DNA from 3 places in the Rhizobium sp. ZK1 genome. Region 3 is predicted to be linked to each of the others. Evidence: predicted binding sites of a transcription regulator. Region 3 holds the regulator's gene; each other region holds the start of a gene.
What was found. Region 3 encodes LexA, which represses DNA repair genes until DNA is damaged. Its sites were predicted from a motif close to TGTTCNNNNTGTGTTCNG; they were not measured.
Positions count from the first base shown of each region.

Region 1: ACK9YZ_RS20115 (helicase-related protein) is a predicted target of LexA. The motif match lies at 2,490-2,507, and genes of this name have one in related genera.
Region 2: ACK9YZ_RS20580 (ImuA family protein) is a predicted target of LexA. The motif match lies at 1,947-1,964, and genes of this name have one in related genera.

Region 1 is NZ_CP180586.1:3,981,142-3,985,615, reverse strand. Features, by position in the region: gene ACK9YZ_RS20140 (acetyl-CoA C-acetyltransferase) at 1-46, shown strand, start outside; gene ACK9YZ_RS20135 (beta-ketoacyl-ACP reductase) at 114-839, shown strand; gene ACK9YZ_RS20130 (hypothetical protein) at 993-1,181, opposite strand; gene ACK9YZ_RS20125 (YMGG-like glycine zipper-containing protein) at 1,374-1,628, opposite strand; gene ACK9YZ_RS20120 (DUF3309 family protein) at 1,654-1,809, opposite strand; gene ACK9YZ_RS20115 (helicase-related protein) at 2,669-4,474, shown strand, end outside.
Region 2 is NZ_CP180586.1:4,082,155-4,086,628, forward strand. Features, by position in the region: gene ACK9YZ_RS20575 (DNA polymerase Y family protein) at 1-941, opposite strand, end outside; gene ACK9YZ_RS20580 (ImuA family protein) at 982-1,926, opposite strand; gene ACK9YZ_RS20585 (metallopeptidase family protein) at 2,089-2,526, shown strand; gene ACK9YZ_RS20590 (DUF1737 domain-containing protein) at 2,529-2,735, opposite strand; gene ACK9YZ_RS20595 (HpcH/HpaI aldolase/citrate lyase family protein) at 2,735-3,640, opposite strand; gene ACK9YZ_RS20600 (hypothetical protein) at 3,754-3,984, shown strand; gene ACK9YZ_RS20605 (VOC family protein) at 4,094-4,474, shown strand, end outside.
Region 3 is NZ_CP180586.1:1,500,903-1,505,376, forward strand. Features, by position in the region: gene ACK9YZ_RS07795 (ComEC/Rec2 family competence protein) at 1-2,018, shown strand, start outside; gene lexA (transcriptional repressor LexA) at 1,999-2,721, opposite strand; gene ACK9YZ_RS07805 (VOC family protein) at 2,918-3,805, shown strand; gene kdsA (3-deoxy-8-phosphooctulonate synthase) at 3,802-4,474, shown strand, end outside.

The DNA.
Region 1 (4,474 bases), 2.0 Mb from region 3:
CATCGGTGGCGGCATGGGTGTCGCGATGTGTTTTGAGGCAATATAAATAGCGTACGATGCATGTTTCTTGAGGCCTGCCTGAGAGCAGGCTGACAACAACAGGGGAGCGGAACATGAGCAGGGTGGCTCTGGTCACTGGTGGTACGCGCGGTATTGGCGCGGCAATTTCGATGTCGCTGAAGAATGCCGGCTATAAGGTTGCCGCCAACTATGCCGGCAATGATGAAAAGGCCAGGGCATTTCACGATGTTACCGGCATTCCGGCCTTCAAGTGGGACGTGTCCGACTATGTCGCCTGCGGCGAGGGTATCACGAGGGTTCAGGCCGAGCTCGGCCCGGTCGAAATCCTCGTCAACAATGCCGGCATCACGCGTGATGCGATGTTCCACAAGATGACGCCGCAGCAGTGGCACGAGGTGATCAATACCAACCTCACCGGCCTCTTCAACATGACGCATCATGTCTGGAGCGGCATGCGCGACCGCAGCTTCGGGCGCATCGTCAATATCTCCTCCATCAACGGCCAGAAGGGCCAGATGGGACAAGCGAATTATTCCGCCGCCAAGGCCGGTGACCTCGGCTTCACCAAGGCGCTCGCTCAGGAGGGCGCTGTCAAGAACATTACCGTCAACGCCATCTGCCCCGGTTACATCGGTACGGAGATGGTGCTGGCCGTGCCGGAAAAGGTGCTGAATGAGAAGATCATTCCGCAAATCCCGGTCGGGCGCCTCGGTGAACCCGAGGAGATCGCGCGTTGCGTGACTTTTCTCGTTTCGGACGACGCCGGTTTCATCACCGGCTCGACGCTGACGGCCAATGGCGGTCAGTTCTTCGTCTGAGCCTATTTTTTCTGATTGTGGGCATAGTTGCTCGGGAAGCTGCCGGTGCCGTCATAGGGGGCCGGCGGATGTGCCATAGCCCGCGAAGGCAATGGTGATGAGGGCGGGGATCACGATGATCCTGTTGATGGCCGTGTCTCCCGCGGACGGCGCTCAAATATTTACCGTCACGCGGTTTTCGGTTTCTTTGATGGTGTCAGCGTTTGGATGATACCGTCTGTTGGCCTTGACGGGCACCTTCTGGAAAGCGCGGTCTTGGCTGCGGAGAGCGGCAATTGCTGTCGTAAGAAAGGCCGTGGCGATCAGGACGGCGACGGCGGAATTGAGCAGGATGTGGGCCATGATGGCGTTCCTTTCCACTCGCAGGCGGCAGGTGCTCTGCCCTTGCGATCTTGAAAGGAATATGCGCCTGGCTTCGGCGGCGCGGTAGATTTGACTTCAGCGACCAATGTCAACGCCATGTTGACGATAAACGCGCGCAAGAAAAACGGACGCCGAAGCGCCCGTTCAAAATTTCCGATGGGGCGATGCTGATTAGCGGCAGCGAGCTTCGTAGCGGCGACCGTAGCGGTCGCGATAGATGCAGTAGCCGCGGCGTTCAACCGACTGGCCGATCAGTGCGCCTGTCAGACCGCCGGCGACTGCGCCAACTGCCGCGCCACCCCAGCTGTTGCTGACGGCGCCGCCGATGATGGCGCCCGTGCCCGCACCAATCGCCGTGCCCTGCTCCGTTGGGGTGCAGGAGGCGAGAGCGCCAATGAGAGCGCAGCTAAGAACAATCTTTTTCATGTCTAACTCCCCAGGTTACCGGCCTTTAAATTCGGCCCATCAGTACAAGAATGATAATGATGACGAGAACTAACCCCAAACCACCCGAAGGTCCATAGCCCCAGCCGCGGCTATAACCCCAATTCGGCAAGGCGCCGACCAATAATAGAATAAGGATAATAAGAAGTATCGTGCCAAGCATGGTGTTTGTCCTGCCTCGTTCTCATTTCGACTGGACTAGAAACCCGCATCCGCGATTTTTGTTCCCGGCTAAACTCTCAGAATATCACGGCGGCGTTATCCCTCATTGCGACAGAAGCCAAATTTAGCCGGTTCTTTCGAAAGCAAGTCGGCGAAATGTTATCGGGTATTTTCCGGGTATGGTTAAAATTCTCTTTAAATACAATATGTTGCGGTGAACAAAGCGGGAAAATGAAGATGTCTCCGATTCGTCGGCGATTCGTTCCGGCTTTGATCAGCCATGACTTTCATCGGCCTACCGGCGCCGGCCTGTTTAAGGCTCCGTAAATTCGGCATGCAAATGATTAATGCGATCCAACGGCTCGGGATGGCTGCGGCAAACCCGGAACCCGTATCTGGGGATCGGTGGCGAAAACGCCACAAGATCTCGCAGTGAACGAAAAGGGAAAACCTCGAGATCGGCGATTCGTCTCCGATTCGTTCCGGCTTTGATCGAAGCGTTAATTTCGGCCTTGACCTTTGCGCCTTTACGATGCGGCAAGAAGCGTTAATCGCGGTTGCCAGCATTTGTTCTCAGGCGAGTCTACAGATTCAGCATCTAGTGTAAAAAACCGATTCAAAATCAATACTTAGCCGTGAACAAAAGCTGAATCAGCCGGAGTCAGCGATTCGTCTCCGATTCGTTCTCAAGCTGTTCCGAATCTTAAATCAAGGACTTAGCGGACTGTGACTTCCATGCTCAATCCAGAGTCTATTTCAAATCTGCCCTTGCGTTTGGAGCTTCGGCTGTCCATGTGTTCTCTGCCTTACCCGCAGGAGCCGACTTGACCCGGGGCGTCCCCGCCTCACTTGCATGGACCATGACCCTGACTTCGCAGCCGATGATACTGAGCGGGCGCGGCGTGACCGCGGTGCTTGGGCCGACCAATACCGGCAAGACCCATTATGCGATCGAACGCATGGTGGCGCATGGCACAGGTGTTATCGGCCTGCCGCTCCGCTTGCTCGCGCGCGAAGTCTATACGCGGGTGGTGGAAAAAGTCGGCGCCCAGAATGTTGCGCTGGTAACCGGGGAAGAAAAGATCTCGCCGCCGAATGCGCGCTTCTCCGTCTGCACGGTCGAGGCGATGCCGCGGGAAACCAAAGCCGCCTTTGTTGCTATCGATGAGGTGCAACTCGCGGGAGACCTCGAGCGCGGCCATATCTTCACAGACCGTATCCTGCATCTGCGCGGCCGTGACGAGACGCTGCTGCTTGGCGCCGGTACCATGCGGCCGATCCTGCAGCAGCTTCTGCCGGGGATAACCGTCACGGAGCGGCCGCGGCTTTCTCACCTTCTCTATGCGGGACAGAAGAAGATCACCCGGCTGCCGCAGCGTTCGGCTATCGTCGCCTTCTCGGCGGACGAGGTTTACGCGATCGCCGAACTGATCCGTCGTCAGCGTGGTGGAGCTGCCGTGGTGCTCGGGGCGCTGAGCCCGCGCACCCGCAATGCGCAAGTGGCGCTCTATCAGGCGGGCGATGTCGAATATCTGGTTGCGACCGATGCGATCGGCATGGGTCTCAATCTCGATGTCGATCATGTGGCCTTCGCGCAGGATCGGAAGTTCGACGGCTATCAGTTCCGCAATCTCAATCCTGGTGAGCTCGGCCAGATTGCCGGGCGCGCGGGACGTCATGTGCGCGACGGGACATTTGGTGTAACCGGCCAGGTCTCGCCGTTCGACGAGGAGCTGGTGCAGCGCATCGAGGGCCACGAATTTGATAATATCAAGGTTCTGCAGTGGCGGACCAAGGATCTTGATTTCTCCTCGATACAATCCCTGCGGGCAAGCCTTGAGACCGGACCCCGCGTGCCGGGTCTGACGCGGGCGCTGCCGGCGGTCGACCAGCAGGCGCTCGAACATTTATCGCGCTATCCGGAAATCACCGACCTCGCTAACACGCCGGCGCGCGTCGAAAAGCTCTGGGAGGCTTGCGCTCTACCGGACTATCGGCGCATAACGCCTGCGCAACATGCCGATCTTATTTCTACCCTCTTTTCCGATCTGGTGCGCTATGGCACGGTAAACGAGCAGTTTCTCGCGGAACAGGTTCATCGCTCGGATCGGACAGATGGAGAAATTGACACGCTTTCGGCGCGAATCGCGCAGATAAGAACCTGGACTTATGTTTCGAATCGGCCCGGCTGGCTTGCCGATCCGACACACTGGCAGGAAAAGACGCGGGAAATCGAAGATCGATTGTCCGACGCGTTGCATGAAAGGTTGACGAAACGCTTTGTTGATCGCAGGACATCTGTGCTCATGAAGCGCCTGAGAGAGAATGCGATGCTGGAAGCTGAAATCAGTGTGAATGGCGATGTCTTTGTTGAAGGACATCATGTGGGGCAGTTGACCGGGTTCCGTTTTACGCCTGTGGGTGGAACGGATGGGCCGGACGCCAAGGCGGTTCAGTCTGCGTCGCAGAAGGCGCTCGCGCTTGAATTCGAAGCCCGTGCCGCGCGCCTGCATGCGGCAGGCAACGCCGATCTGGCGATCGGCTCGGACGGTCTTGTGCGTTGGCTCGGCGACCCGGTCGGACGTCTATCCGGTAGCGATCACGTGATGCGTCCGCGAGTCATCCTGCTTGCCGACGAGCAGCTTACGGGCAATGCGCGCGATCAT
Region 2 (4,474 bases), 1.9 Mb from region 3:
CGATCGCCTTCGAAATCGCCCTGCGCATCATGGAACGGATCATGCCGCAGCACGTTCAGGCGCAGGATCTCGAAACCATAGCCGGCATCGATATCGTCGTAGATAACCTGCAGCCGCTCCGAAAACAGCCCTGCGACGAGCTTCGGTTCGCGAATTGGCCGTGAAGCGCCGACGGAAATGCGGAAAACCCTGCCATCGACACGAAACAGCACCAGCTCGAACACCCTTCCACCAGCGCCTCGCGCCTCCAGTGACGGTTTCAGTGACACGGCAACCTGTCCGGTGACAGCAAGGATCTGTTCTTCCGTTCCGATCGGCTCGACCAGGCGGCGTTCGGACGAGAGGCTGGCGACGGGACGCCGGGGCGAGATCGGCTCTTCCTCGCGCCCCAGTGCTTGATCGAGGCGCAGAAGCAGTGTCGGCCCGAAGCGGCGGGTCAGCGGCGCCCGCGGCGCATGGATGACGTCGCCGACATATTTGAGGCCAAGCTTCCTCAAGGCATCGACAGTCTGGCCTTCCAGCCGCAAGGCCGCGACGGGCAGCGGTATCAGCATACGCTCCGTCTCCTCATCCTCCACGACGCCGCCTTGTCCGAAGCGGGAGACGGCCCAGGAAAGACCCGGCGATGAGGAGATCGCGCCGCGCACATCGAGCCCCATATGAAAGAGCCGCGACAGGATATCCTTGAGAAGCGCGCTTTCACCGCCGAAGAGATGGGCACAGCCGGTAATATCGAGAAACAGCCCGTCCTTACCGTCGAGCGCTACCATCGGCGTATAGCGGTCGCACCAGTCGGCGATCGCTTCCAGCAGCCGGCAGTCGGCTGCAGGATCCTCTTCCACGACATCGAGCGCCGGATACATGGCGCGCGCTTCGGCAACGCCCTGTTCCTTCCTCAATCCCAACTTCTCGGCGAACTCGTCCAGCGCCGTCAGCCGCATGGCATTGTTGAGCTTGCCGGAACAGACGATCGGTGACGCTTCAGGACGCCCTTTCGAACGCCAGGACAGACCCCATCGCTTGCGCGCGATGCGGTCCGTCGCCAGATGCGGAAAGCTGAGCGCCAGAATGCGCTGACTGTTCGCCTGGAGGACGAGCGAAACCTGGTTCGTCGATGGGGAGAAATTCGCGTTCATGGGGGTTCCACTCCAGAAGAAAGGAGAGCGGGGCCGGATTGCGGCTCTTCTCCAGCGTGAGACGGAAAATCGGATTGCCGATGCTGCCGGAAAGCTTCGATCCGTCCGGCAGCGGCCGCAAGTCAGACGGCGCCGGTTCGACATGCAGGCGGAAAGCAGCGCTACTCGCCTCCTCCTCCCCGGCCTGGCGGACGAGAAAGAGCGGACGGCGGACAGCGCGCGCCCTGAGACTGAGCCGGCGGCTTTCGGTCAGGCCGAAATGCAGGGGATTGCCGCGCACTTCGAAGACGACGACCGAGAAGGCAGCACTTTCGATGGCCGCTTCCGCCAGCCAGAGCGCGTCCTCCAGCTTGCGCGGCGCGGCATGGAAAAACCTTTCCGGCTTCAGCCCGAAATCCTTCAGCCCCGGAGCATAGGGGCGACCCGCCTCCAGTGTGCCGACGGCATCACCGATCCAGAGCAACGGCAGCAGCCTGCTGGTGTCCTCCTCCTGCTTCTGCAGTCGCGCCGCAATGGCCATCGCCAGTCCACTCGCCGCCCCTGCATCGCCGGAACTCGCCGCGCGGAACTCGGTAATCGCATCGAGCTGCAGACCGCCTTCCAGGGCCTTATCGAACGGTTCAATGCCAAAAGATAGCCGAGGCAGAATGTGCTCCTGCCGCCTCTCGCGTCCTTCCGCCAGGGCTTCCCTTTCCGCCGCAGCAAGCGTCGGCGCGGGTTTTCCCTCCAGTCGGGCAATGGTTTCGCGGAGCGCAAAAAGCCGCTCGCGCGCCAGGGCGGTCTGCGCCATGGCGTTCACTCCATTCATCGTGTTCCTGTTATGTTCTTATAGATTCCAGAGCTCTAATAGAGAGTCAACCGGCATTTTATAAGAATTTATTCCTGCCTTTGATTCCGCACTCGAAAATCGGCAATAAAGGTTCTATATGGGCCGGCAAAGGAAGGAATATTCATGGCCCAGATAGACCAGAGCGATGATTGGCGGGACCGCCACGCGCCGACGATCAGCGCCTTCGAGTCGCTGGCAATGGAGGCCTACAGCCATCTGCCGGACGAATTTCGCAAGCTGACGACCAATCTGACCATCGAGATCGAGGATTTCCCCGATGACGAAGTCTTTGAGGATATGGCGCTGGAAACGCCCTTCGACCTGCTCGGCCTTTTCGAAGGCCGCGGCATCTCGGAACGCTTTACCCTGGAAACCGGGGAGATGCCGAACCGCATCCGCCTCTATCGCCGTCCGATCCTCGATTACTGGGCAGAAAATGACGAGACGCTGGGTGACATCATCACCCATGTGCTGATCCATGAGATCGGCCACCACTTCGGTCTCAGCGACGATGACATGGAACGCATCGAGGCGAGCGCCGAAGAGGCTGCTGAACGCTGATATTATTGCTCGGACAGCTTCATGTCCGGGTCATAATCCTTGCCCTCGACCTCCTTGACGACCGACTGGCCGCACTGCATCTGGCCAGTCGCAGCGTTGAAGGCATAGGTGGGCGAACCGGATAGTGACCAGCCCTTGTTCAGCGCCGCCGTCACCTTGTGGCAGAAGGAAGCGTCGTCAGGACCTGTCAGGAAGCGGTAGAGTTTCATCAGGCGGGCTTTCTTGCAGAAATCAGGTGCGCTTTATGAACCAGAGCTTCGGCCTGGACAAGATGCAGCCGCTCGATCATCCGTCCGTTCGCATTGATGACATTGAGCCCTCCGGTAACCGGATCGGCGAAGGCAGCAATGATGGCCTCCGCCTCCGCGATGTCCTCCGCGCTTGGCCCGAAATGCCGGTTGGCGGCTACAATCTGTGCCGGATGGATCAGCATCTTGCCAACAAAGCCCATGGCGCGGCCCTGCCCGCATTCGGTATCGAAGCCATCGCCATCCTGGAAATCGTTGAAGACGCTGTCGAGCGCATCGAGACCGTAGGCCTTTACCGCCAAAACGACCTGCATCAGCCAAGGCACGAGATAGGTTCGCCCCGGCTGCGGCAAGACGCCCGTTTCCTTGCGCAAATCGTTGAGCCCGACGACTAGGCAATCAAGCCGCGATCCCGGCGTGCGGCCGGATTCAGTGATCGCTGCGGCATTCAGCACGCCGCGCGGCGTCTCGATCATCGCCCAGATCCGCAATTCTTCCGGCGCATAGGCCTCGGCAAGCAGGTCGTTGATATCAGTCACATCCTGTGGCTCATCCACCTTCGGAAGGAGAACGGCATCGGGCGAAAGCGCCTTGACGAGTTCCAGATCCGCCAGCCCGAATCCGGATGACAAAGAATTGATACGAATGATCCTTTCCTTGCTTTCGAGCGGCGGCCCGGCAAAAAAGGCCTTCAGATTATCGCGCGCTTCCGCCTTCTTCTCGGGTGCGACGGAATCCTCCAGATCGAAAATAAACGCATCGCAATCAAGGGAATGGGTCTTTTCAAGTGCACGCGCATTGATGGCGGGCACGCTCAGCACCGAGCGGCGCAAACGCAGGGAACGAAGAGGTGGTGTTCGGCTCATGGACCATTAGTGCCAAGCTTCGCAAAGCCCTGCAAGACAACAAAAAGCCATGCTTGGCTTGCAGAGAGGAAAAAGAAGGACCACATTCCTTTCCGTAGAAAGGTCTTTAACCGATGCAGAACATTCGCTCCATCTTCTTCATGCTCGCTGGCGCCACCGTTTTCGTGGCCATGCTGCTTCTTACCTTTTCGGTCACGCTCGCCGTCGGCGGCATCCTGACCGTGCTTATGGTTGGCCGCGCCCTTTCGATGAAGATGAAGCCCGCTCCCGTCCGCGCTCGCGCTGACGGCAAGCGCGAGATGCGCGTCTGGAACGACGGCCGCGGCACGATCATCGATCTCTGATCGCTTTTCGCTGAAAATGTGACCAACATTGTCGGCTCACGCTTCCATGCTACGTCCTTGAAGCAGCCAGGCATTCGGCCGGCACTTTAAAAACGAATGGAGGACGAGCATGGATGCGACGAAGAGCAACCAGACCAAAATGCCGCCGGTCAAGAATGGCCTGCTTCCCTATCTGACGGTCGACGGCGCGGTAAAGGCTGCGGAATTCTACAAGGAGGCTTTCGGCGCCGAACAGGCCTATATCGTGCCGCCCGACGAGAGTGGCCGCACGATGCATGTGCACCTTTATATCAACGGCAACTCGCTGATGCTGTCGGATGCCTATCCGGCATATGGCCATCCCTTCAAAGGCCATGAAGGTTTCGCCATCCAGCTGGTTATCGACGATATCGATTTCTGGTGGGATCGCGCCGTTGCTGCTGGCGCCGAAGTCGTCATGCCGGTCGAACTGATGTTCTGGGGTGACCGCTACGGCCAGCTTCGCGATCCG
Region 3 (4,474 bases):
TCGAAACATGGCGGGCGCGGACCTTGATCCTGGATTCCGCCGTAACGACAACGGTGACCGGCCGCATCGAGCGTCGCGAAGGCGATGGAAGAGGGCGCTGGCGCTATATTCTTGCTGTTACCGGAACGGATGCTCCTGAGATCAAGCGTCCACCCAAGCGCATTTCCGTCCTGGTCCGGGGCGCCACGCAGCCCTTTGAGCTTGGTGACGTCATCGAGGGCAGGGCACGTCTCACGCCTCCGGCGGGACCGGCACTTCCCCACCTCAACGATTTTGCTTTCAGCGCCTATTTCGATGGCATTGGTGCCAACGGCTTTTTCTATGGTGCGCCGAAAAAGGCTGCGTCGCAGCCGCAGCAGGCGGGCTCGTTCGGTGAGGCGACCCTGGAATGGCTCTATCGGCTCAGGAGCGGCATCGGCGATCGAATCCGCTCCGTCCTGCCGGGTGATACCGGCGCCTTTGCTGCTTCACTTGTCACCGATGAGAGACGGGCGATCTCGGATGAAACGACCGAGGCGCTACGGCAATCCGGCCTTGCCCACATCATCGCGATCTCCGGTCTCAATATGGCGCTCTCCGCCGGCATCTTCTTTGTCGGCCTGCGGGTCATCCTCAGTCTTTTTCCCGCCATTGCCCAGGCATGGCCGACCAAGAAAATCGCGGCGGCCGGCGCGCTCGCTGCGGTGACGGCTTATTATCTGATCTCGGGTTTTGCCGTCTCCGCCGAACGCGCTTTCATCATGATGGCGATCATGCTGGTTGCCGTCTTCTTTGACCGGCCGTCGATCAGCCTTAGAAACGTGGCGCTGTCCGCGCTCCTAATCCTCGCAGTCTCGCCATCGGAGGTGCTGGGGCCGAGTTTCCAGATGTCCTTTGCCGCAACGCTTGCCCTGGTCGCCGGTTACGACCTCTGGAAAGTGCGTCCGATGCGGGAGAATGCCTTTGCCAAGCTGCCGATCCTCAAACCTGTCCTCATGATTGGCAGCTTCTTCGGCGGCATTTTCCTGACGTCGCTCATCGGCGGTTTCTCGACCGCGCTGTTTTCGATCGAGCATTTTCACCGGCTGACTGCCTACGGCCTGCCGGCAAATCTCGCGGCCATGCCTGTCATTTCCTTCATCGTCATGCCTGCCGGGATGCTGGCGATGCTGCTGATGCCTTTTGGCCTCGATGGCCCGATGTGGCAGGTCGCAGGCTTCGGGCTCGATCTGGTGATAAAAATCGCAAAGACGGTATCGAGCTGGGGCGGCAATATCGATGTGGGCCGTTTGCCCGGCTGGTACTTCCCGACAGCCGTCTTCGGGTTTCTGCTGCTAACCTTGCTCAGAACCAGACTGCGGCACGCCGGAACAGCAATCGTTGCGGTTTCCACGCTTGCCGTCGCGTTGCTTCCGGTCGAGGCGATGCCCGACATCACCATCGCCGAAGATGGCGGCCTGGTTGCTGTTGTCGATGGAGAGGCGATAGCTTCGAATCGCGAAAAGCCTCCTGCCTTCATCTTCGAACAATGGCAGCGGGCGCTTGCCATGGAAGAGCATCGAAAGCCGTTCATGCTCCAGGCTGTCAATGTCCCCGCTGCGCCTGAAGGCAAACGGCTGCAGCTGTCACGGGATCAGCAGGACGAAGCCAGAGCAGCAATGAGACATGCCGCAGCAAGCTCGCCATCGCGCTTCTCCTGCCAGAAGGGCGCCTGGTGCACTACCTTGCTCGGGAATGGAAAGAAACTGACGATCATCGACAATGCAGCCTATCTCGGGCCGGCCTGCGATACGGCCGATATCGTCGTTACCCCTGTCCGTTTGCCGTTTGACCATTGTCGCTCCGGCGCATTGCTCTTTACTGGCGAGACACTACGCAGAACAGGCTCCGTCGAACTTCGTTTTACCGATAAGGGAACTGAGATCACAACTGCATTCGACACGTTGCGACGGCCCTGGATGCGCCACCGTGCCTATGACTGGCGCAGCGACAGTTTCGCAGACGCCAGTACGTCACCGGTCAGTGATAGCGGCGAATGAGGCCGACGAGCTTGCCCTGGACCTTGACGCGATCCGGCGGGAAGATGCGCGTCTCATAAGCGGGGTTTGCTGCTTCGAGTGCAATCGATGCACCCTTGCGGCGAAAACGCTTGAGCGTCGCTTCCTCCTCGTCGACGAGTGCCACGACAATATCACCGGGATTGGCGGTGCTGCCGTTGCGGATGATGACCGTGTCGCCATCGAAGATGCCGGCTTCGATCATCGAGTCGCCACGAACCTCGAGCGCATAATGCTCACCCGAGCCCAGCATGTCGGCGGGAACATTGATGTCGTGCGTATTGTTCTGGATTGCCGAGATCGGCACGCCGGCGGCGATGCGCCCCATGACCGGCACAGAAATCGAATTGCCGTTGTCGGCAGCAGGTGCAGGCTTTGCCGGAGCGGGAGCCAACGGCTGAGGCTTTCCGAGGCTGCCCTCGATGACGCTCGGCGAAAAGCCGCGCCGAGGCTGCAGGCTTGGGCTGTAGGCTTCCGGCAACTTGATGACTTCGAGCGCGCGTGCCCGGTTCGGAAGCCGGCGAATGAAGCCGCGTTCCTCGAGCGCCGTGATCAGCCGGTGAATACCGGATTTCGAGGCCAGATCCAGCGCATCCTTCATCTCATCGAAAGACGGCGGAACGCCTGACTCCTTCATCCTTTCGTGAATGAAAAGAAGGAGTTCCTGTTGTTTGCGCGTGAGCATGGCGTCTAACCCCAGTCTTGAAACAAATCCAGAACGGACACTATATGTTCCATATGTGTTCCGCAAGTGGCTAAATTTTCGTAAAACTTCTGTTCATTCTGCTGAGAATTTTATTTTTATCTGCGGAAAGCCTGCCCGGCCTTGCTTCGTAGCGCCTGCTGAAGCACATCATCCTGGTGATGCTGGAGAGTAGCTGATGACCCAGGATATGCTTCCGATCGATCATCTCGTTTTGCCGGTTACCGATATCGAGCTTGCCCGCGAAAGGCTGGGCAAGCTCGGTTTCACCGTCGCGCCCGATGCCCGCCATCCCTTCGGCACTGAAAATGCCTGTGTTTTCTTTACCGATAAAACCTACCTTGAGCCATTGGGTGTCGCGAGTGTGGAGGAGAGCGAGGAGACGGCGCGTGAGGGCAATGTGTTCACTGCCCGCAATCAGGCTTTCCGTTTCCGCTGCGGCAGCGAGGGACTGTCCGCCATCGCCTTTGTGACAGCGGATGCGAAGCACGAACACGCTCGATTCGTGAAGAGTGGCATCAGTGCAGGTTCTGTGCTGCAGTTCGAACGTTCCGTGAAAATGCCTGACGGTGCAGAAAGTGTTGCCGGCTTCCGGCTCGCTTTCGCTGGTGACCTCCGGGCACCGGATTTTTTTCTCTTCGCTGTCGAGCGCATCAACCCGCTTCCGGCCGACCGCAGCGCGCTGGAGATCCATGCCAATGGCGTGACAGGCATTGCCGAGATCGCGCTCGCGGCGCCCGAGCCGACAGCTTTCGGCGAGTTCGTTCGCGCGGCGGCAAAAGCCGCTTCTGCGGATGTCACGAGTTTCGGGCTGGAGGTGCCGACCGGAAACGCAAAGATCAGCCTGATGACCCCAGAGGGGCTGGAGGCCTATTTCGATCTGGCGACGCCGGATAGCGATCGCGGCCTGCGCGGCCGGGCGATCCTCTTTGCGGTTGCTGATCTGGCCGTGACAGAAGCGCATTTGGCTGCTAACGGGGTGACCTATACACGCAAGGCCAACCGTATTCTTGTGAAGCCCGCGCCCGGTCAGGGCACGCTCTTCGCCTTCGAGGAAACACCATGAGCTCCAATACCAATGCAGAGGTCCGGATCGGCGAGGGCGCTGGCCAGGTTCTGTTTTCCAATTCTGCCAAGCTTTCGCTCATCGCTGGTCCGTGCCAGATGGAAAGCCGCGAGCATGCCTTCATGGTCGGCGGCACGCTGAAGGAGCTGTGCGACAAGCTCGGTATCGGCCTCGTCTACAAGACCTCCTATGACAAGGCAAACCGCACCTCGATTTCCGCCAAGCGCGGTATCGGCCTCGAAAAGGCGATGGAGGTTTTCGACGACCTCAAGAAAGAATTCGGCTTTCCTGTCCTGACGGATGTTCATACGGCAGAACAATGCGCCATTGTCGCTGAAACCGTCGACGTGCTGCAGATCCCGGCCTTCCTCTGCCGCCAGACGGATCTTCTCGTTGCCGCCGCCAAGACCGGCCGCGTCGTCAACGTCAAGAAAGGCCAGTTCCTCGCGCCCTGGGACATGAAGAATGTCCTCGGCAAGCTGAATGCCAGCGGCAATCCGAATATATTGCTTTGCGAGCGCGGTGTTTCCTTCGGCTACAACACGCTGGTCTCCGACATGCGTTCCCTGCCGATCATGGCGGCGATGGGCGCTCCTGTTATCTTCGACGCCACGCATTCCGTCGCCCAGCCGGGCGGGCAGGGCGATTCCTCCGGCGGCCAGCGCGAAT